Fodinibius salicampi: one gene and its partner. The protein of the gene in region 2 binds, or shares a complex with, the protein of the main gene of each other region. Links are inferred from orthologs where the notes say so. Each region holds a gene or a part of one and is shown on either strand. Other genes may lie near its edges.

Region 1 (11,481 bases), on a different replicon or contig from region 2:
ATTTCCGTGTTCAAAATGAATATTTTCAGTTTCATCGGCAATACGTTTTCCCACCGTTTCTTCCCAAATTGATAGAATCATACCGCGCTTCAACCGCTTACGGTGCGGATAGTCTTCAAGAAAATCCGTAAGCGCATCTTTAAGAGATTTAGGAGTATTTGATCTATATCGTGCCATTAATATATAATAATCTTTATTGCAGTCTGCTAACCTCGCCTTCGGTTACTTCAAACTTCCGATTCTTTTCTCCATCAAAAGTAATATAATCATTAAAAGGAATAGGATTGGCAGCTGTTACAAATGTTTGTCCTGCATGTTCAATAAGCGCATTCAGCAGCACTTCCGTGCGCTGGGCATCCAAATCGCCAAACACATCGTCCAACAGAAAAAGCGGCAGGTCATCCAATTCCTCTGAAAAATACAAAAGCTGCGCAAGTTTTAAAGAAAGAGCAAATAAACGATGCTGCCCCTGAGAGCCATATTTACGCAGTTCAAAATCATCGAGATAAAATACGATTTCATCGCGATGTGGGCCCACAAGTGTCAACTCGCGCTCTATTTCATGGTCTATCTCGTCTTCCAGTTTAGCCGTATAGCGCTCCTCTATAGTCTCTGCTTTCTTAGAGGGTTCGCAAAAAGTCTGATATTCTAAATGTGGTTTGTGCCGCATCCCCGAAATAACCTCGTATTCCCGCGCTAGAAAATCCTGAAATTGATCCAGTACTTCCGTTCTTTTTGCTACAATACGCGATCCATACTCTACAAGCTGTACATTCCATGGTTCCAGATATGCCTCTAAAACCTCGCGTCGTCCACGAAATTCCTGAAGTAATTTATTTCGTTGTTTCCGGACCTTTCGGAAATCCATTAAATCCTGTAAATAACGCGGGGATATTTGGCTGATAAAAGAATCAATAAAAGAACGCCGCTGTTTGGGGCCTTCGCTGGTTAGTTTTTTATCACCTGGTGAAAGAACCACCACTGGTACCATCCCAATAAGATCAGACAGCCTATCCAGTGGACTTTCATTAACAAAAATCTTTTTACCTTCACCGCGGGAATAGGAACAGCTTACATCAAAACTGGAACGGATGTTCCCTTCAAAATGCCCCTTAATCATAAAATAAGGTGCATCATAATTTACAACATAGCGATCACTATTGGCTACAAAGCTGCGACTCATGCACAGGTAATGAATGGCATCAATAAGATTAGTTTTCCCCGCGCCGTTCTGACCTATAATCACATTCATGTGCGCTCCCCACTCAACCTGCGTGTCGGTATGATTCCGAAAGTTTTGAAGTCTTATATTGGAGATACGCATGCAGAATTATGACATAAAACGCTACATTGTGTAATTAAAGGATAGAAAGCATTATGCGGATGAAACAGACTTTCTAATACAGATCGTTTCATCCGCAAAGGCTATTATTTTCCTTAAAATCCGAAGGCGTCGCTACCCAGGAATATACCATTTTCTCCCAGTTGCTCCTCGATACGCAACAACTGGTTATATTTGGCAATACGATCGGTACGACTCATGGATCCCGTTTTAATCTGACCGGCATTGGTTGCTACGGCCAAATCGGCAATTGTCGTGTCTTCAGTTTCACCCGAACGGTGTGAGATAACGACTGTATAATCATTCTTGTGTGCCATTTCAATGGCATCCAGCGTTTCGGTAAGCGTACCAATTTGGTTCACTTTAATGAGAATTGAATTTGCCACTCCCTGCTGAATACCTTTGGCCAACCGTTCAGTATTGGTTACAAAAAGATCATCTCCTACCAACTGTACTTCATCGCCGACGGCATCGGTCAGTTTCTTCCAGCCGTTCCAGTCATTTTCATCAAGTGCATCTTCTATAGAAACAATCGGATACTTCTCGACCCAGCTACTCCAGAACTCAACCATATCGTCATTAGTTCGCTCACTCCCATCACTCCAGCGGAACTCGTAAACTTCTTTATCTGCGTTATAAAATTCAGCCGTGGCGGGGTCCAACGCAATAACCACTTCCTCGCCGGGTATATATCCAGCCTTTTCAATAGCTTTCAAGATCACTTCTACAGCTTCTTCATTGGAATCCAGATCTGGTGCAAAACCTCCTTCATCGCCAACCGCCGTACTATATTTTTTTGAAGAAAGTACGCTCTTTAAATGATGGAAGATCTCGGCTCCCATGCGCACAGCCTCAGAAAAAGAAGCCGCGCCACTTGGCATAATCATAAATTCCTGAAGATCCACATTGTTATCAGCGTGCGAGCCGCCGTTGATTATATTCATCATTGGAAGAGGCAATACCTTGGCATTTACACCGCCAATATATCGCCACAAGGGAATATTAAGCGCATTGGCGGCCGCTTTTGCCGCTGCAAGTGAAACTCCCAGAATCGCATTGGCACCCAGGTTTCTCTTATTTTCTGTTCCGTCAACCTCTAAGAGTGTTTGATCAAGCTCAACCTGGTTAAATACTTCCAGTCCTCTAAGTTCGTTTGCAATAACGGTATTTACATTATTCACAGCTTGCGTCACACCTTTGCCCAAATAATGATCTGACTCGCTATCCCGTAACTCTACCGCCTCGTGTTCACCAGTAGAAGCCCCTGAAGGTACCGCAGCCCTTCCCATAACTCCATTGGTTAATACTACATCTACCTCTACGGTGGGATTACCACGAGAGTCAATAATCTGACGTCCTATAATTTCGTCTATTAAACTCATACTCTGCTATATTAATTTCAGTGAAATTGTGTCGAAATGTACAAGGATTTTATCTATGGATAAAGAAGAAAACGTTATTTGATTCTGGATGACAAATATTGAATGGCTGGTATCTGTCTTCCAGCATTCGGGGCTACCACATGCTTCCAAAAGTAAATTTGATCTGGGGCGTCCCGAAATATTTTTGAGCATCAAAATGCGGTCGCTGTTCACCCTCGGCATTAAATATGACAGGATTTCCGTTCTCATCATATCCATAGGGTCTGTAAGGTTCCATAAGCTGCAAACCTTCACTAAAATAGTAGAAGAAATAACCGAACTCTACCGTGGTTCGAGTTCCGAAAGAACTGCCAATATCAGCGCCTATTTTTAATTCTCCGCTATACCCCCAATGGGATTCGCCCTCACTCCATCCCGTAAAAAAATCATTGACTCTTTCTGTCGGCCTTAAAAATCCACTCCGTACCACATACGTTCGGAATCCACTTCCATCTGCGTCATTGATATAGGGATAGGTAAACGCCATGGCAGGTCCTACAGCCCCCCCCACAAAAAGGCGAAAGCTATCTTCAATCTGTCGGGCAAAGATCCGCTGCTCCATTCCAAGGAGGAACGGAAAACCAAATGCCCGCTTATATCTATTGGGTATAATTTGGTTACCGGTAAAAAAGTTTTGAAAATTTTGCTCACTTACATCTCTGATACCAGTAATAGCGGTCTGGAAAGTCAATTCTGTATAATCACCCAAGACCCGGCTATAATGTCCTCCAATTCCAAATCCAAAATTATTTAATACCACATCGAAGCCGATGTCATTATGATAGCCCTCACTCAGAGGGGTCTTTGGTTCAGATTTCTCTATCACATCCGGCTCTTCAAGTTGTGCCTGTGCAGTATTAACAGTTATACCCAAAACGAACAGTAGTAAAACCGCTCCAATGCAATGACTTCTCTTATTCTTCTTCATAAAAACTGCTTCAATTTTAAAGGCTCTCTATGGCCTTCCTGAATTCAGAACTATAGTATGTTAATAATATACGTAATATTTAAATTTTGCTTAAATAATTTCATATTTATTTGCAAGTATATTTGACTATGGATTCAGAAAGGCGTTTATTCAGGCTGTTTAAGTAACTCACTAAATTGAAGTCTAAAAAATATGAGTTCAGTAAGCAAGTATCTCGTTTTCGGGCCGGCCGATACCCTGCGACGGATGCCGACCCAACTATCCAGTAATATTGAGCCCAAGTATACATACAAGTACGATTCATCTGATCACGATGATGAAGTTCACGTAGTTGTTTTTGAAGAGTACGAAAAACAAATTAATGCAAGTGTAACCCTTACCTGTATTATTGAATTTACCGGCAAACAAAATCGGTTTATCCTTAAAAAAACCGGCGGCCGTATGGGATTTCGGGGTAGTTCGCTTGATGAGGAAAAACGTACTATCGATAACGAAGTGACGGATTTCATCCTCGATTTTGCCAAACGATTCGGTCTGACTGTTCAACAAGAAAAAGACCAGGAGACTGAAGAAGAGGAGTCCTAATTACCGTAATCCCTCTCTATGAGCAAAAAGGTTAAGGAATGGACCGTTCTCTCTATGCTGGAATGGGCTACGGAATATTTTAAAGAAAAAGATATTCCTGATCCCAGACACAGTATTGAGTGGTTGTTGGCTGAAACCCTCGATATTAAACGCCTGGATCTCTATCTAAAGTATGACCGTCCACTGTCACCCGGAGAGCTGGAGAAGCTCCGACCGATGGTTAAACGGCGTGCACAGCATGAACCTCTTCAATACATTATCGGGTTCACTGATTTTATGAATGCGCGTATTTCTGTGGATCCAAGTGTACTTATCCCTCGTATTGAAACCGAACAGCTGGTTGAGATCATACTAGACCGACACTCCAGCAGTCAAAGCCATAAAGAATCGCTAAATGTACTTGACATTGGCACCGGGTCGGGCTGTATTCCCATCGCCTTAAAAATGGAACACCCGGACTGGGACCTTTGGGGAATAGATATTTCAGAGAAAGCTCTCCAAACAGCCCGCCAAAATGCTCAGCAAAATGAAGTTGACATCTCTTTTAAAAAAGGCAATATACTTAAGCCGAAATCCATTCCCGTCAATGCTCAATTTGATGTCATTGTTTCTAATCCTCCTTATATAACGCCGGACGAAAAGACAACGCTGGAACCCCAAGTATACCAGTTCGAACCGAGCGAAGCACTCTTTACAGAGGACATGGATCTGATGTATGGTAGTATCCTGGAATTTGCCCAAAAAAATCTATCTGATAATGGCAAACTCTACCTTGAACTCCATGAACACTTTGCCAAGAATATCCAGCAACTTTTTCACCGTAATAGCTGGAATACTACCCTCCTGAAAGACTATGATAAAAAGGAGCGTTTCCTGATTGTTCATCCCGAATAATTCCCTAATTAGTCAGCATTTCTTAAGGCTTTCCAAGTATTTTAAAACGAGCAAAAAAATTCACAATCACATGTGGATAACTTGTTGAAAACTTTTTCACAGAGACTATTTTAGTGTTACATAAAGGTAAAATCATTGTTAGCGTACTATTATGTACTGTCAAGCATTATTTGATAGAAAAGCTAAAAAAATGTTAATCGGTTGAGTGCCAACGGATTATACTGTTTAGAGCAATGTGGATAACTTTTGGTTTATTGTGAAATATTTTTTTGACATCTGCCTGTTAAATTACCATCTTCGTTTCACCCTAATTAGTGACAGCACTTAAGATGTGTGGATAACTGCGGGGCACATTTGTACAGCAAACATTAATCATTTAGGAGGTTTTGGGACGTTGAGTACTCTTTCTGCCGATGCTGCATGGAAGCAGTGCCTGGAAATTATTAAGGACAATATTAGCTACCAAAAGTATAAGTCATGGTTTGAACCTATTGAGCCCGTTAAACTTGAAAATAATACACTTACCATTCAGGTGCCCAGCCAATTTTGGTACGAATGGCTTGAAGAGCATTATTATGGTATGTTGCGCTCAACATTGGCTAAAGTTCTTGGGGAAGACGGAAAGTTAGAATATTCCGTTGTGCTTGAAAAGTCGGAGGATGAAGCAGACAACAGGTCTGTACGTCTGCCCCAACGACCAATGCCACCGGATAATAATCAAGGTCAGGATATGGATGGTTATGGGGAATACAGTCCCGGCAAAATTGAAAATCCTTTTGTAATACCAGGCATTCGCAAAACAAAAATAGATCCGAATCTTAATAGCAATTATGTTTTTGACCGATATATCGAAGGTGATTGTAATCGGTTAGCCCGTTCAGCTGCAATGGCTATAGCGGAAAATCCGGGAAGTAACTCCTTTAATCCTTTTTTCATTTATGGGGGGACAGGATTAGGTAAAACGCACCTTATTCAAAGTATTGGAAATAAAGCCAAACAAGAATATGGCAATGAGCTAGCTGTACTCTATATTTCTTCCGAGAGCTTTACCAATGAATTTGTTCAGGCTATCCGCAATAACCGGGCCAGCGAATTTACGATGTTCTACCGCCAAATTGATCTTTTAATTGTAGATGACATCCAATTCTTTAGCGGAAAGGAAAAAACACAAGAAGAGTTTTTCCATATTTTCAATGCTTTGCATCAGGATGGGAAACAGATTGTTTTAAGCAGCGACCGGGCACCCCGGGAGATTCCAGATATTGAAGAACGATTGATTTCACGATTTAGCTGGGGACTTAGCGCCGATTTACAGATTCCGGAATATGAAACTCGTTACGCGATCCTTGAACGAAAGGCCAACGATAACGGTATTGAGCTTTCCCATGATGTGCTGGAGTTTATAGCCCATAATTTCAAATCAAATGTTCGGGATCTTGAGGGTGCTATTATTAAGCTCCTCGCATTTGCTTCTCTACAGCACGTAGACGAAATTGAGCCCCAAATGGCAAAACAGGTACTCAGGGATATGATTAAGGAATCGCATACTACGGTCTCTATTGAACAGATCCAGGATTATGTATGCGATTACTTTGGCATTGATACCAATAAGGTGCGAGAAAAAACCCGGAAGCAGGAAATTGTGGAAGCCCGACAGATTGCGATGTATCTATCCAAACAGTTTACAGACTCCAGCCTTAAAACGATTGGACTCCATTTCGGGGGACGTGATCACTCAACGGTCATTCATGCTATTTCAACGGTCGAAGAACGGATGCAAACCACAGCCAAACACAAGCGTATGGTTGATGAGCTATACCAGAAGATTGAAATGGCCACTCTTTAGCATCCATGGATACCCTAACCCTTAAAAATATTCGAATAAAAGGGAAACACGGATTCTATGAGAAAGAGCGGAAAAATGGGAATGATTTCGAAGTAGATCTTATCTTTACTGCTGATTTTCAAAAAGCAGCTGAAAGTGATCAGTTGGAAGATACGATTGATTATCAACAGGCAATAGCTATAGTGCGCGATATTATAAAAGGACCCTCCCGAAAACTAATTGAATCACTCACTAAAGAGATTGGAGATCAGCTTTTTAACCGTTTCCCTCAGATTGAACAACTTAAGGTAGCCGTTCGAAAACTGCATCCACCGGTTGGTACAGAAACAGATTACTCAGAAATCAGCATGTCATGGCAGAGGTAGTCGTAGCACTAGGCTCCAATATAGGTGATCGAAGAGAGCATCTGTCCGATGCTAAAGCATTTCTTACTGAGCTATCTCAGGCAGCAATAGTCTCTTCTTCTATCTATATTACAGAACCTGTAGGCCCTTCAAAACGTGACTTCTATAACTCGACAGTTCTTATTACCACTTCTGTAAAACCTGCAGAACTTATCAAAAAATTTAAGGAGTTTGAAGCCGGGCATGGACGTACCTCCCGCCAGCCGCGATGGAGTGCCCGCACTATTGATTTAGATATAATCACCTATGACGACTTGGTGATTCAATCGGATAGCCTTATCATTCCCCATCCGGAATATCACCGGCGACTGTTTGTACTAAAACCACTAGAAGAAATACTCCCGGATTGGAAAGATCCCCAAACCGGTGCATTAATCAAACAGCTTATAGCCCGTGCACCGGAGATGAGAATAGAGAAAACAGACCTGCGTTGGTAGCTATGGAAAACCAATTTGATTTTATCGCAATAGAAGGCGTGATCGGAGTAGGTAAAACCTCCCTGGCAAAGTTGCTCTCCGAGCGACATAATGCCCGTCTGGTACTTGAACAGTTTAAAGACAATCCATTTCTACCCAAATTTTATGAAGACCGTGAGCGATACGCTTTCCCGACCCAGATGGCCTTCCTGGCAAGCCGATTTCAACAACAACAGGATATGTTGAGCAAGGATTTGTTCCAGCAGATGATTATTTCGGACTATATCTTCGAAAAGGACCGTATCTTTGCCCGGCTTAATTTAGGAGACGATGAGCTAGCACTCTATGATTCCATTTTTGACATCATGACCGGAATTTCTGCCAAACCTGACCTGGTGATCTACCTGCAATCTTCCGTTGACCGTTTAATGCATAATATTCGTCAGCGCGACCGCGACTATGAACGACATATTTCGCGCTCTTATCTTGAAGAACTAAGTGAAGCATATAATCACTTTTTCTACCACTACAATAAATCACCCCTGATGATCATTAACACTACAGAAGTTGATTTTGTAAATAACAAAAAACACTTAGATTATATAGACGAACAGATTTTTAATCAACCAATTCGTAGCAACACGCACATTCATATTATTCCTGATTAATTGTAATGATACGCACTCTCTTATTTTTAGTGCTGATGTATCTGCTTATCAAGATCATCAGTCGACTTTTTTTATCCCCGAAGTCTGCCAACAACTCGAAGAAAAGCTCGAGCTTTTTTTACCGGACGTTTCGTCAATTTCAGCAAAACCAACGCGACCAACAGAATCGGAATCCAAACCAAAAATCCGATAGGTTCGAAGAAATTGAGGAAGCAGAGTTTGAAGATATTACAGATGAAGACAGTTCTTCCTCCAAAAGGTCTGAATAACGTCAGAACTTTGCTTATCTTTGAGAGAACTTAATAAAATTTAACTTCGAAAGTGGCTACATCACATGAATTTTGAAGATCAGTTAGAAGAAGGATTATCCCTCCTCCATGAAGGAGATTATGATCATGCACTCGATATTTCACATCAACTCCAAAAAATGGAGCCAGAAACATCCGACGGTTATCATCTGGAAGGTATGGTTTTTCAGAAGCTCAACCAGTGGGAGAAAAGCATTGAAGCACTGGATAAAGCCATTAAACGCGATGAAGAAAAAAGTGGTTTTTATAATCTGCGTGGTTTCGCCCACCTGCAATTAGAAAACCTGGAAAACGCAAAAGAGGATTTCGATAAAGCAATAGATCTGGATGATTCCCCTGCCGCCCATCGAAACCTGGTACTCTATATGATTATGAGTGATCAAGGTAATGATGCTATCAACTATCTTTTGGATCGCATTAAAAAGAATCCAAAAGATGTTGAAAACTGGATTTTAATGGGAGATCTGATGCAGCGCGCCGGACAAAGTGCCAAAGCCCGCACTTATTACGAGCAGGCAAAAAAGATGGACCCGGAAAATGAATATGTCAAAGAGCAGCTTGCTGAAATATAATCAGCGAGTAACGAAACTTTTTTAACTATTTATACTTTCAAGTTTAGGTGAAAAAGTCCTATATTTGAAGCCTTCGAAAAATAACCCCTGCCCTGGTGGCGGAATTGGTAGACGCGCTGGCTTGAGGGGTCAGTTCCCATTTTGGGAGTGCTGGTTCGACTCCAGTCCAGGGCACCGAAACCCTTGTAAGTCTATGGCTTGCAAGGGTTTATTTTTTCAGGTACAAATATTAGTACAAACAAAATATTCTTTGTCAATCCAATTTTATTAATATTTTATAGATTATTGTAATAGGTGTTTTGCTCGAAGAGTAGTATTGATTCATTATTTTCAAACTGTAGGATAATATTATTTATAGTTATGTTTTTGTGTTATGACTATTTATTAAAAGCGCTGAAAACTAACTTTACTCCCAAACAATGGATAATTTTTTAGTTGCCAAATTTCAATTTGAAATCCGATATACATATATATTGGATTTTGAGAGCCATTATAAAAGCATTTTATCGCCCTACCTCAAATTTGCTTCTGGAATGCAAATACATGGTCAGGGAACAAGAAATGAATACATCAAATTATTATTTGAGGAAGATGGTTATAGTATTGATTGTCGGTGGGATAGAATGGTCTTTGTGTATGAAGGTGAGATAAACAATTTAAAAAAGAACCAATCGGCACTTAATAAAATATTCTTTGAAATTTTTGATCAGATTTCCTCCCTGCAGTCATTTGGCAAAATTACAAACTATTTAATAGTCGCTAACGGTGTAAAATTAGTCGAAAATGAACATTTTGAAGAACTAGTTGAAAAATTTACTAGTCACTATCTAAGTGATTCAGCAAATGTTCACTTCGATGGTGATAACAAAGATTCAGCAATTATTGTTGAATACAACAAAGATGGAGTAGATGTAACTCAAAAGTTTGGTCCCTATAACTGTCAGAATGATATTGACAAACATGACTTATTGCCATTCAATATGGAGGAGGATACAAAACTTAAGAAAATGAATGGATTAATTATGCAGCTAAAATTTTTCGAAGAAACTGCTTTTATTAATTTCGATAAAACTACTGTATTAATAGAAGAAATGAATAATATCTTTCAAAAGTTCAAGCAAGAGACTGAAAAATTATGAGTAGATCTGAAATAAATACAAAAAAAATAGGTAACAAAACTCAAGAAACACCTGAAGATGATAATTTTGATTCAGAAAATTATCCTACTTCTAAGGTTGAAAAAAATGTTTTGGATGATCAGGATAGTTTTTTTTCAAAAACATTTTTTAAAAGTACGTTTATAAATGAAAAATGGGATGACCAATTATTTATTGATGGAGTTATAAATGCAATTGAGGATGAAGTAATCTTTGTTAATTGCTTAATGGACGAAGAAAACCAAATTTTTAAAGAAAAGGTTTTTCCCAAAGAGCTTTTGAAACACGTCCAAAATCTTGAAACTGATAAATACCTTAGAGTCAAAATAAGTTTTAAGGCAGGTTCAATGAGATACGACGTTTATGATGGTAAAGGCTTAAACATTAATCGAGAGGCTTTTGAAGCAAATCAAGTTTGGGACTCATTAAACGATTTTGAAATTGATGAACCCCAATAGTGTATGAGGATTATTTTTAAAAATGTTGGTCAAGGGGATTCAATTATCTTAGAGTGGCAGGATCAAAAAGAAGAAAAGAAAATTGGTATTGTAGATTGCAAGAAAGACTCATCATTTAATCCTGTTCTAGATCACATCAAAACCTCGAATACGAGTAGTATCAGTTTTATGATACTGAGCCATCCCCATTATGATCATTTTTCAGGTTTCCGTGAGTTACTTGATTATTGCGAATCCAATAAAATCACAATAGAAAGATTCTTATTAACCTGTTATCAAGATGTTGTTTATTTAAAATCCGCATTGAAATCTCCTAGGTCCTTGAATGAACTTGGTAAACTTTTAGCAAAGGTTAAAGAATTTAGATGGAATAAAAACATAATTAAACATCTGACATATCTTGATAGCGATACAAAAATATTACACTTGAATGACGAAATTACCTTAGAAACTTTATCACCTTCAACAGATGAGTTAGAATT
Region 2 (11,540 bases):
GTACGTTTGAACACAAGGTAGCCATTAAAATATTACATTCCGCCCGATCATCTCCGGAAAATATTCGCCGTTTCAAGCAGGAACGGAATATACTCGCAGGCCTGAACCATCCTGGCATTGCCAAATTATTTGATGGAGGAATTACCGATAGTGGACTCCAGTATTTAATTATGGAGTATATTGATGGCAAACCCATCACCACTTATTGTAAGGATAATAATCTGTCTCTCAATGAGAGAATAAAACTTTTTAAAAAAGTACTTTCAGCTGTTCAACATGCTCATGAAAGTCTGGTTATTCACCGTGATCTCAAACCGGATAACATTTTTGTCACTTCTGAACGCCAGATAAAAATTCTTGATTTCGGTATTTCAAAACTCCTTGAAGATACAGAAACATCACCTGGCCATACTCTTAGTGAAGGCCGCATGCTTACCCCTAAATATGCTGCTCCGGAACAAATCCTGGAAGAGAAGGTAACGACCGCGACTGATGTTTATGCATTGGGGATTATTTTTTATGAACTGCTCTCAGGAAAGCATCCTTATGATCTAAACAACAAATCATATTTTGAGACAGAAAATATAATTCTTAATAAAATTCCTCCTGCCCCTAGCGCCAATACCGATTCATGGGGTAAACAGCATCGAGGCACGCTCCGGGATGACCTCGATGCTATTGCTCTCAAAGCTATTGATAAAGATCGTAAAGAACGCTACCGGATGGCCAATCAATTTCTGTCTGATTTAAATAATTTTGAACAAGGCCTCCCGGTTACTGCTCAAGCAAACTCACTGACCTACCGTGCTAAAAAGTATATTGTCCGTAATAAATTAAGTATAGCGGTAACCGTAATCTTTCTATTTTTATTAATTAGCATATCAATTTTTCATACTTCACGTTTAACTCAAGAACGAAATAAAGCCCAGCTTGAAGCAGAAAAAGCTGTTCAGATAAAAGAACTCTTTAGTGAAATCTTACAACAGTCGGATCCCTTTACACAACCTGAAAGGGATATCACTTTATCGGATGTTCTTAGTACAGGCGCCGATAAAGTAAAAAATAGCCTAAATAGTCAGCCACAAATTAAGGCAGAGTTACTGGGACTTTTAGGCGGTACTTATGCCTCTCTCGGCAATTTTAAAGAGGGAGAAGAATTACTTGAAGAAGCCTTATCCCTTGATTATCCCTTAGAATTAAAGACAGAACGACAAACGTATATCAATAATTTGACCCAGGTGGGAAGGATCTATTATAGAACCGGACGATTCGTGGAAGCAGAATCTGCCTATCTTAAAGCTCTTGAAATGAGTAAAAGATTACATGGGGAGGAATCAGGAAATCTGGCAGGTATGTATATCTCTTTAGCTTCCATTTATCGGGAAGAAGGACACCTTCTTAAAACCGAAGAGTTTTATAAAAGGGCTATTGAGATCTCAGATTCAACTCATAAATTATTACTTGCAACCTCATTGGGTAACCTAGCTATTGCCTATCGCGATCAGGGAGAATATGAAAAGGCGTTAAATCTTCATGACCGAAGCCTTAAGCTGGAATATGAGGTCCACGATAGTCTGCATCCGGATATCGCCAGTGGATACAATAATTTAGCTTTTACCTATCAACAGATGGGCAAGTACCAAATGGCTGACTCCCTGCATCAAATAGCACTATCCATGCGCCGCAAATTATTCCCACCCGACCATCATCATATTGCCTCCTCCCTTGTTCGTCTTGGCCTGCTGAAGATAAAACAAATGCATACCGTAGAAGCTGAAAATTATCTTGCGGAAGGGTATCAAATTTTACAACAGAAACTACCGGAGGATCACTGGCAACTCATCAGTGCCCGTGGCGGCTTAGCTGTAAGCCGGGCAATGCAGGGAGAGTTTAAGGAAAACGTACCCATTGTAGAAGAGGCTTATCAATTTTTTAACGATCGGTTTGGCGAAGATGACTGGCGAACCCGTGAAGCTGCTGCGGCTCTTACTAACTTATACCGCATTTGGGGGAAAACCGAAAAGGCCGAATTCTATTCGGATAAACTATAAATAACTATGGCAAACGAGAATTGGGCTAAGGTAGAAACAATTATTGATAAGGCATTGACCCTTTCAGAGCCTGAGCGGGGAGCGTATATTGAAAAGGCCTGCAAAGATGACCAAAATCTTAAGGGAGAAGTTACCCAGCTGCTGGAATCGATATTTGCTTCAGAATCAAAAAAATGGCTTGAAAATCCTTCTGAACTTAAAGGTGGCTTTTTTAAAGACATTGCAGAAGAGCCATCAGACTCTGAATCGATGATAGGCCAAACAATCGGTTCATATACTATCACTAAATTGCTGGGGGAAGGAGGTATGGGGCAAGTCTACCTTGCCGAACGTTCAGATGGTTCTTTTGAACACCAGGTGGCTATTAAAATTATCCGGGAGGGACGGGTCACAAAGACCAATATTGAAAGATTCAGACAGGAACAAAACATTCTGGCTGGACTCAATCATCCTGGCATAGCCAAACTATTTGACGGCGGTATAACCGATGACGGTTTCCCGTATTTGGTTATGGAATACGTTGATGGCGTCCCTATAGATCAGTTTTGTATAAATAAAAAATTGTCTCTGCAACAATATATCGAGCTTTTTATAAAAATATTGGAGGCCATCCGTCATGCACACGAAAACCTGGTGGTTCACCGCGACCTTAAACCAGGAAATATTTTAATTACACCTAATGGTGACGTTAAGATCTTAGATTTTGGTATTTCAAAATTAATTGCTATACCTGAAGATCAATCTCTTACTCAAACTCAAACACGACTGTTAACCCCAAAGTATGCGGCTCCTGAACAAATAAAACAACAACCTATTACCACAGCTACTGATATATATTCGCTTGGTATTATATTTTATCAGCTTCTGTGCCAAACCCTGCCGTTCGATTTTGAGAATATTTCCTCTTACGAAGTAGAACAACTCGTTTTAAATCAACAACCCCCTCCCCCAAGTACCAATGTAGTATCCGGAAATATTACTCCTCATCAACTAAAAGGAGATCTCGATGCTATTATACTCAAAGCGATCCGGAAAGAACCTGAGGAACGTTACAGGGGAATCTCTGAGCTGCTTGATGACTTAAATAACTATCAGAAAGGGCTTCCCGTTTCCGCCCAAAAAGGAACTACCTTTTATCGTACAAAAAAGTTTTTTAATCGCCATAAAAAAGGCACGGCCGTAGCAGCAGGAGTGCTTCTTTTAATTTTCAGTCTTGTTGGCTTTTATACAAATCGTGTAGAAGCTGAACGAAAGCAGGCCGAACTATCAGCAGCCCAAGCTGAAGAGACAAAGGATTTCTTACTGAGTATCTTTAACACTACCAATCCGGAATTTGCATCCTACTCTGGAAATGATATTTCCGCTAAAACACTATTAATGAATGGGGTGGAAGAAGTTGATGCAAGCTTATGGGATCAGCCCAGTGCTTACATTGAATTGATTTCCTCTATTGGAGCAGCTTTGAAAAATCTGACTGCTTATCCCTCTAGCGAAGAAGCCTATGAGAAAGCTTTAGCAAAAAGTGAAGAGCATTATGGAACTGACCATCCACAAACCGCATCTCTTTTGGCTGAAATAGCTCTATTGAAGCGATCCCAGGGGCAAAGAGAAGAAGCTGAAAAATTAATTATCGACTCGATAGAAATCCTCGAACAAAAAAATATTGATGCTTCTTTGTCTCTGGCAAATAAGTACTCGATCTATGCTTTTACCAAAGCATATCAGGGAGAATACTCAGAAGCACTGAATATTTTTCAAAAGGCTGATAGTCTCTATCTAGCCTCAAATAACGAAGAATCATTACATCGCTTCACTACATTAGATAATAGAGCTGAAACGGCAATCAGAATGGGAGAATATGAAGAAGCCGAAAAATATCTTTATGATGTTCTCAATTTTTATCAAAATTATTATAAAGGACCCCATTTTAATATTGCTCAAACATTATCTTCACTGGGGGCATTATACGCCAATACCAGTGAATATGGGAAATCCAATGAGTACCTATACCAGAGTATAAAGATGAAAAAAGAACTTCTGGGGGAAGATCATGTTGATCTATCCAGTACTTATGATCGCCTGGCCCTGAACTATCGGGAACTAAATGAATTGGATAAAGGAGAAAAGTTTGCCCGTCAAAGTCTAAAACTCAATGAAGGAGCTCATGGAGAAAATAGCATACAATATGCGGAGACATTGAACAACCTGGCCCTTATACAACTCGATCGAAATCAGCTTGTGGAGGCTAAAAGTAATTATGAACATATTATAACCATAAAAGAAGAACTGCTGGAGCCAACCCATACTTCTCTGGGAATTGCCTACTATAATTACGCTTCCGTTTTACAGGATTTAGGTGCGCTTACTGAAGCTAAAAACTTTTTTGAGAAAACAATTGAAATTGACAAGGCAACTTATGGTCCAACTCATCCGGGCGTAGCAATTGACTATAATGCTTTAGCTTCTGTCCTGACAGAATTGAACGAATATGAACGAGCAGACTCATTATTTTCTTTGTCCCTCTCAATTTATCAGGAAACGCTCCCTCCCACTCATTACAGGATCGGACAAAATCTCGTTGAACATTCTAAACTATTATATATCAAGAAACAATACACCCTGGCCCAAGACAAGCTAAATAAAGCTATTGATATCTATAAACAATCATTCAGAAAGAGCGATCCAAGAATTGAAAAAGCAGAAAAGCTACTCGATAAATGTAACGAACAAATAAAAACGTAGATTCATCAAATAATCTGGATATCACTTTGTTAAAGGACCTTATGCTTTTACTTAGCTTGGAAGTTCATCACTATCTGGATTAATACATTCAATCTAATTTACCACACCTAAGCAGTATCCATTCTCCCGTAGCAAGTGTATAGAACACGGTTATAAAAAACTCTAATTCAATTCTTTTTAAATGAATCAACTAAATTTCATCATCTTGGCGCATTGTACTTCATAGTTTTGCCAGTAGAAAAAGATATATAAACTATTTTAGGTTGTAAGCGCTTACCCATGTGAATGCATTCGCATTTTCCTGTCTGCTCAAATTGAGCTGTATAAATGCTTATACTGATCATCTTATAGATGCGGATATAAAAAAGACCGCAATAAAAATACTATCAGCCAAAAATTAAAATACAAAGCCTAAAACTGTAGCAATGAATACCTATTCACAGCTTAAGAGCCGTATTGGTCTGGATTATTTAGACCTGGAAAATAATGAGAAGGACCATTGGAATTTGACTCCACCAGAGCTTTACGAAGAAGCAATAAAAAACGGGGAAGCTATCTTAACAAAAGACTATGCCCTTAGGGTAAGAACCGGTAAATATACAGGGCGTTCTCCTTCCGACAGGTTTATCATCAATCAGCCTTCTATTCAAAACGATATTGATTGGGGTAAGATAAATAAACCCACAGATGAAGGTGTCTTCGAGAATCTTTTTCAAAAAGTAACCGCCTACCTTCGGGATAAACAATTGTATGTTAAAGACTGCTATGCAGGAGCAGATAAGAAGTATCAGCTAAATGTAAGAGTGATCAGCGAAGCGGCCTACCACGGTCTTTTTGTACATAATATGTTTATCCGTCCATCGGAGGAACAACTCAAAAACCACGAACCTGATTTTACGGTTTTGGCAGCCCCTAACTTTAAAGCCAATCCGGAAGTAGACGGGACAGAATCCGAAACATTTATTTTAATTAACTTCGACCGAAAAATTATCCTCATTGGAGGAACGCTCTATTCCGGAGAACTAAAAAAAGGAATATTCTCGGTCATGAATTACCTTCTTCCCAAGCAGGGAGTGATGGCCATGCACTGTTCTGCCAACATGGATCAAGAGGGAGATACAGCCGTGTTCTTTGGACTTTCAGGAACCGGGAAAACAACACTTTCCTCTGACCAGGATCGTATCCTCATTGGCGATGATGAACACGGATGGAGTGAAAATGGAGTCTTTAATATTGAAGGGGGCTGCTACGCCAAAACAATAAACTTGTCAGAAGAAAATGAACCTCTCATCTACGCTACCACCAAGATGCCGGGTACTATCCTGGAGAATGTAGTACTCGATGAAAACCGTGCTCCTGATTTTTATGACACTAGTCTCACGGAAAACACACGCTGCTCTTATCCCATTCATTACATTCCCAACGCCAGCGAGAGCGGAGTAGGAAACCATCCAACCAATGTCATTTTCTTAACCTGTGATGCATTTGGCGTGTTACCCCCTATCTCAAAATTAACCCCCGAACAAGCGATGTATCACTTCATAAGTGGCTATACAGCAAAAGTCGCAGGTACGGAACGAGGTATCGATGAACCACAGGCGACGTTTTCAGCTTGCTTTGGAGCCCCCTTTATGCCATTACATCCCACTGTATATGCGGAACTCCTAGCGGATAAAATACGGAAATACAATTCTACCGTTTGGCTTCTCAATACCGGGTGGACAGGAGGTCCCCATGGAATTGGCCACCGGATGAAACTTTCCCATACACGGCAAATGCTGAGTGAGGCACTAAAAGGAAATCTGACCGATGTTACCTACGATGTTGATCCCATATTCGAACTATCAATTCCACAAAAGATAGATGGCGTCCCAAACAATATTTTAAATCCACGAAATACCTGGGATAATAAGCTGGCATACGACCAGAAAGCAGAAAAGCTGGCCGCTATGTTTGCTGATAACTTTTGCCAATTTAAGGAAAATGCTAATAAAGAACTTGTTCAGGCAGGTCCACAAGTATAAGTGCACTTTAATATTATTAGTAATTGGGAGAATCTAATCTCCCAATTACTAATAACTATAGCCTAATTTTCCATTATTGCATTCAACTTATCCAGGTTATCCTGTACCCGAAGTGCTTCAATAACCTCATCCACCTCCCCTTTCATGATATCTTCAAGATTGTAAAGCGTTAAGTTAATACGGTGATCCGTAACACGGCTTTGTGGATAATTATAGGTGCGAATTTTTGCACTGCGATCGCCGGTAGAAATTTGACTCTTGCGTTCTTCTTCCCGTTCCTTTCGAAGTTTCTCTTCCTCCTTTTCATATAGCTTTGAGCGCAGCATTTTCATAGCCTTCTCCTTATTCTGATGCTGAGAACGCTCTTGTTGGCATTCAACCACTACCCCCGAAGGTTCGTGTGTAAGACGTACCGCTGAATCTGTTTTATTAACGTGCTGTCCTCCTGCACCACTTGCCCTAAAGGTATCTACCCGGATATCAGTCATATTTACTTCAATATCTACCTCTTCTGCTTCGGGCAGTACGGCTACAGAAGCTGCAGAGGTATGTACCCGTCCCTGAGTTTCTGTCTGTGGCACCCGCTGTACCCGATGGACCCCACTTTCGTATTTCATTTTCCCATATACTTCTTCACCTTCAAGGCCAAAGGTCAGTTCTTTATATCCTCCCTTCTCTGATTCACTGAGACTAAGCAGATTAAGCCTCCATCCCATATTTTCTGAATATCGGCGGTACATATCAAACAAATCCCCGACAAATATAGCAGCTTCATCCCCTCCGGTTCCGGCCCGAAGCTCTACGATTACATTCTTGGAATCATCCGGATCCTTGGGAATGAGCTTATATTTAATAGCTTCCTCTAATTCTTCGAGTCGTGGTTTAAGCTCTTGATTTTCTTCACGGGCCATTTCCGTAATTTCGGCATCGTCTCCTTCCTCAATTAGTTCCTCATTCCCCTGAATTTGACCACGGACATCCTTCCACTCATCATAGAGTTCAACCAGATCTTTTAAATCACTGTGTTCCTTGGTCAATTCCGTATAGCGATCGGGATCGTCATATACCGCAGGATCACTCATTGCTGCCGTTACTTCTTCAAAACGCTCCTGCACCTGCTCTAATTTCGCTTCAATATCCATCTATTCTAAAATACTTTATATAATTGCGGATGATCTCGGTTATCTGCTAATTTCTAAAATACGATTCTTTCGGCAAAATGAAGAATCCGGAATCGGAATTGAATGCATTCATCTTTCTTCTTCACTTCTGAGTGAATTATTCTTATGTTTTATCCAAAAATTTAAAACAGATAATTATTTGATTAATGGACAAGAACCCACTTTCCGCAAATTTTCGACTGGGATTTTTAGGAGCCGGCCAGCTGGCTCGCATGTCTGCCCTGCAGGCTTTTCGTTTTGGCATACAAATAGGAGTTTTTTCGGACAGAAACGAAAAGGAACCCGTAGAATTTATGACACCCTATTCTCAGACTGGCTCGTTTGATTCGGCTGATGATCTGACCCTTTTTGCAGATACCTGTGATGTGTTGACCCTGGAAAATGAGTTCATTGATTCAGAAGTACTTGCACAAGCACAGGAGAACAGCGGAACTCCCATATTCCCCTCCCCTCAGAGCTTTGGGCTTATTGAAAATAAACTGATTGAAAAGCAAACCTTTGAAAATGCCGGACTCTCTGTTACTCCTTATCAATTAATTGAACGTGATAAAGATCTTAACTCCTTTGGAGAAAAACATGGATGGCCTTATCTCTTGAAATCCTCCAAAGGCGGATATGATGGCTTTGGAAATGAAACTGTTCATGATCTGGACGAAGCCAGAGATGCCTTTAAAAAGTTGGGGGGAAAGGATGGACACGATATCATTGCAGAAGCTTTTGTTGATTTCACCCACGAATTGGCAGTACAGGTAGCCCGTAATGAAACCGGACATGTGGTCTATCCCTGCTGCGAAACGGTACAGGAAGATCATATCTGCGTAGCGGTAAAATCTCCAGCTCCAGTGGTTAAATCTATCCAAAAGAAGGCTCAAGAGATGGCAGTACAGGCGACCAAAGCCATTGACGGGAAAGGTATTTTTGCCTACGAATTTTTTCTGACCACAGACGGAGAGCTACTGCTCAATGAATCGGCTCCGCGCCCTCATAATTCCGGACATTATACGATTGAAGGATGCGTAACTTCCCAGTTTGAAAACCATGTACGCGCAGTAATGGGCCTTCCCCTTGGTTCAACAAAGCTTCGAAGTCCCGCTGTAGCAATGGTGAATTTATTAGGTAACAAACGAAGAGATGCCCAAGTTGATCATTCCTTTGATGCTTTGCAGGAAGCCGATGGACATCTGCATTTTTATGGAAAGCTGGATAGCAAACCAGGAAGAAAGATGGCCCATTATACGCTGTTGGGTAATGATATAAAGAAAACCTATGCAACCGCTCGTAAACTGACAAAGGATATAACTATTTAGATCTCTATCCAGAATATTAATATTATATACTACTTAAGTAACGAGAATAAACCTCTAACATATTTATAACCTAAATAATGAGTGATAACGAACCTAAAGTCGGAGTAATTATGGGCAGCGACAGTGACTGGCCCACCATGCAAAAAGCCTGTGAGATATTGGATGAATTTGAGGTGTCTTATGAAAAGAAGGTCGTTTCCGCCCACCGTACACCAGACCTAATGGCCAAATACGGCAAGGAAGCGCGGGATCGGGGTATACAAGTGATTATTGCGGGAGCCGGTGGTGCAGCCCACCTTCCGGGTATGACTGCAGCCCACACTACCCTTCCGGTTATCGGCGTTCCCATAAAAACAAGCACCCTCAGCGGACTGGACAGTCTTTACTCTATCGTTCAGATGCCACCAGGCGTTCCTGTTGCTACGGTAGCTATCGGTAAAGCTGGCAATGCTGCGCTTCTGGCTATTCGGATGTTAGGCATGAGCAATCCCACACTTGCGGAGAAACTGAATAATTACCACCAGGAAATGGCCCAAGCCTCTCTAGACAAAACAAAAAATCTGACTTAGTTTGTATGTAGGATAATGGCATTTTTCCAACAGGATTTTGTACTACGGCAAATTAAACGTCTCACACAACTCTTGGAGCAAATCATATTTAAAAAGAATCAAAAGCAATATGATCAGGCCATAGAACAGATACAAAATGCCTTTCAGCAACTTACAAAAGACCACCCCAAAAAATTCTCTGAACTGAGTCTGGCTGAAACCCAAAACATCTTTAAAAGAGATCAAGATTTTGAAGCAGACTTGGCGCTTGCTGTTGCTGATTTACTCATTGAGGAGGGAGAAATGCTACGGAAGAAACATTACAGCCGTTCTCAAAAATGCTATCTTCAGGCACTTCTCTTATATAAAAAGGCTCAGCTCACAACCGAAACACCGGTACCTTTAAATATTCAACAAAAAATAACACGACTTAAATCTGAAATTCAAGATCCAGCTCATCTGGGCACCATTAACGAACTGGTAACTTAACTATATAAGTATTTTTTAATGTTTTAAATGGTGAAAGGTGGAAAAGTAAATGATATCTTACTGTAAATATCAACTAATATTAGCTCGTGAGCGACTATAATAAAAAATTAGAAGATCTACTTGATCATCAGCTCATCAGTAATGATCAACTGCAAAAGAAGAAAGAGCTGGGGGGAATCGGCTATCTTATCAACGGTAACATGTGTCTCGGTATATATGATAATTTTCTTGTCGCACGTATTGGTAAATACTTAGCACAGTCATTAATCGATCGCCCGGGTATTAAACCTTATACTTCAGATAATGATGGATTTGATGATTTTATCCTGGTGGCAGAACAAATCTATGAGCATCCCAAGGCACTCCGAAAGTTTATTGATCAATCTATAAAATATACGTCAGGCTTGTCAGAAAAGAAGAATCAAAACAAGGTATAACAGATTTCCCTGTTATTTAAGAAAAATTAATCCCAGAAATAGATCACTCTTAATCATAATCCCTCTTTACCGCCAGAAAAACCCCGTGCCAGCTCACTTTGACAGTATCCCCCGTTGAAGAGGCATCCCATTCATTGATAAGCAGATTCATTTCCCGTTTTGTCAGTCCCCGGCCTTCTGTTTGGGTACCCGCTCCTATTTTTTTAAGGTATTCGAAGAAATTACGCGCACTCTCAAAAGACTGATATATCGTATCCTCATAATAATCTACCTGGGCCGGGCCCAGCGACATTTTAATAACCATCTCTTCCACATCCGGAAGAATATTTCCCGTGTACGGAATTCCCAATTGCTGGCAATATTCCCGCCATTGGGGAAAACTCTCACTCCCGGGAAAAGAAGTCAATAAAAGTCCACCAGGTTTGGTGGCTTCCAACCATTTTTTCAAAGTTATTGCAGGATTTTGAAACCAGTGAGGAGTAAATCCACTAATGGTTAACGCATATTCCGGTTGATCAGGGATTAATTCTTCGGCATCCTTGACCTGAAATGTTACATTATCATTATCTGCAAATTTTTGTTGACAATAATCAATCATTCCGGGGGCAATATCGACACACTCAATTTTCCGATCAGGATAAAGCTCTAAAAGTCCTTCGGTTACAAAACCAGTTCCACACCCAAGTTCAATAATTGGCCCTTCGGGAATGATTGCTGTCCATGGTTCAAGAGAGGCAATTAGCCGGTCCGCCATCTGCTTC

Evidence for each region.
Region 1: the proteins of prfA (region 2) and prmC are in contact, whole or in part, in a crystal structure (PDB 2B3T), measured with the Escherichia coli proteins. The link is inferred for Fodinibius salicampi from one-to-one orthologs.

What each region holds. Positions count from the first base shown.
Region 1 is NZ_BAABRS010000003.1:31,899-43,379, forward strand. Bases 3,411-6,232 are described here. They hold prmC (peptide chain release factor N(5)-glutamine methyltransferase), read left to right. Parts: upstream 3,411-4,294; coding sequence 4,295-5,170; downstream 5,171-6,232. Other genes in these bases: ABEB05_RS11280 (hypothetical protein), read right to left, coding at 3,411-3,691; ABEB05_RS11285 (hypothetical protein), read left to right, coding at 3,884-4,276; dnaA (chromosomal replication initiator protein DnaA), read left to right, coding at 5,565-6,232. Also shown: ABEB05_RS11265 (DciA family protein), read right to left, coding at 1-177; DNA replication/repair protein RecF, read right to left, coding at 194-1,324; eno (phosphopyruvate hydratase), read right to left, coding at 1,438-2,724; more of ABEB05_RS11280, read right to left, coding at 2,858-3,410; more of dnaA, read left to right, coding at 6,233-7,016; folB (dihydroneopterin aldolase), read left to right, coding at 7,022-7,381; folK (2-amino-4-hydroxy-6-hydroxymethyldihydropteridine diphosphokinase), read left to right, coding at 7,369-7,857; ABEB05_RS11310 (deoxynucleoside kinase), read left to right, coding at 7,860-8,504; ABEB05_RS11315 (hypothetical protein), read left to right, coding at 8,510-8,773; ABEB05_RS11320 (tetratricopeptide repeat protein), read left to right, coding at 8,839-9,384; ABEB05_RS11330 (hypothetical protein), read left to right, coding at 9,804-10,523; ABEB05_RS11335 (hypothetical protein), read left to right, coding at 10,520-10,999; ABEB05_RS11340 (ComEC/Rec2 family competence protein), read left to right, coding at 11,003-11,481. UniProt on the Escherichia coli protein: Methylates the class 1 translation termination release factors RF1/PrfA and RF2/PrfB on the glutamine residue of the universally conserved GGQ motif, i.e. on 'Gln-235' in RF1 and on 'Gln-252' in RF2.
Region 2 is NZ_BAABRS010000001.1:977,333-988,872, forward strand. The notes cover bases 5,920-8,800. They hold prfA (peptide chain release factor 1), read right to left. Parts: upstream 7,960-8,800; coding sequence 6,880-7,959; downstream 5,920-6,879. Other genes in these bases: pckA (phosphoenolpyruvate carboxykinase (ATP)), read left to right, coding at 5,920-6,817; purK (5-(carboxyamino)imidazole ribonucleotide synthase), read left to right, coding at 8,145-8,800. Also shown: ABEB05_RS04025 (serine/threonine-protein kinase), read left to right, coding at 1-2,051; ABEB05_RS04030 (serine/threonine-protein kinase), read left to right, coding at 2,058-4,793; more of pckA, read left to right, coding at 5,219-5,919; more of purK, read left to right, coding at 8,801-9,305; purE (5-(carboxyamino)imidazole ribonucleotide mutase), read left to right, coding at 9,383-9,874; ABEB05_RS04055 (hypothetical protein), read left to right, coding at 9,890-10,342; ABEB05_RS04060 (TfoX/Sxy family protein), read left to right, coding at 10,429-10,779; ABEB05_RS04065 (methyltransferase domain-containing protein), read right to left, coding at 10,829-11,540. UniProt on the Escherichia coli protein: Peptide chain release factor 1 directs the termination of translation in response to the peptide chain termination codons UAG and UAA.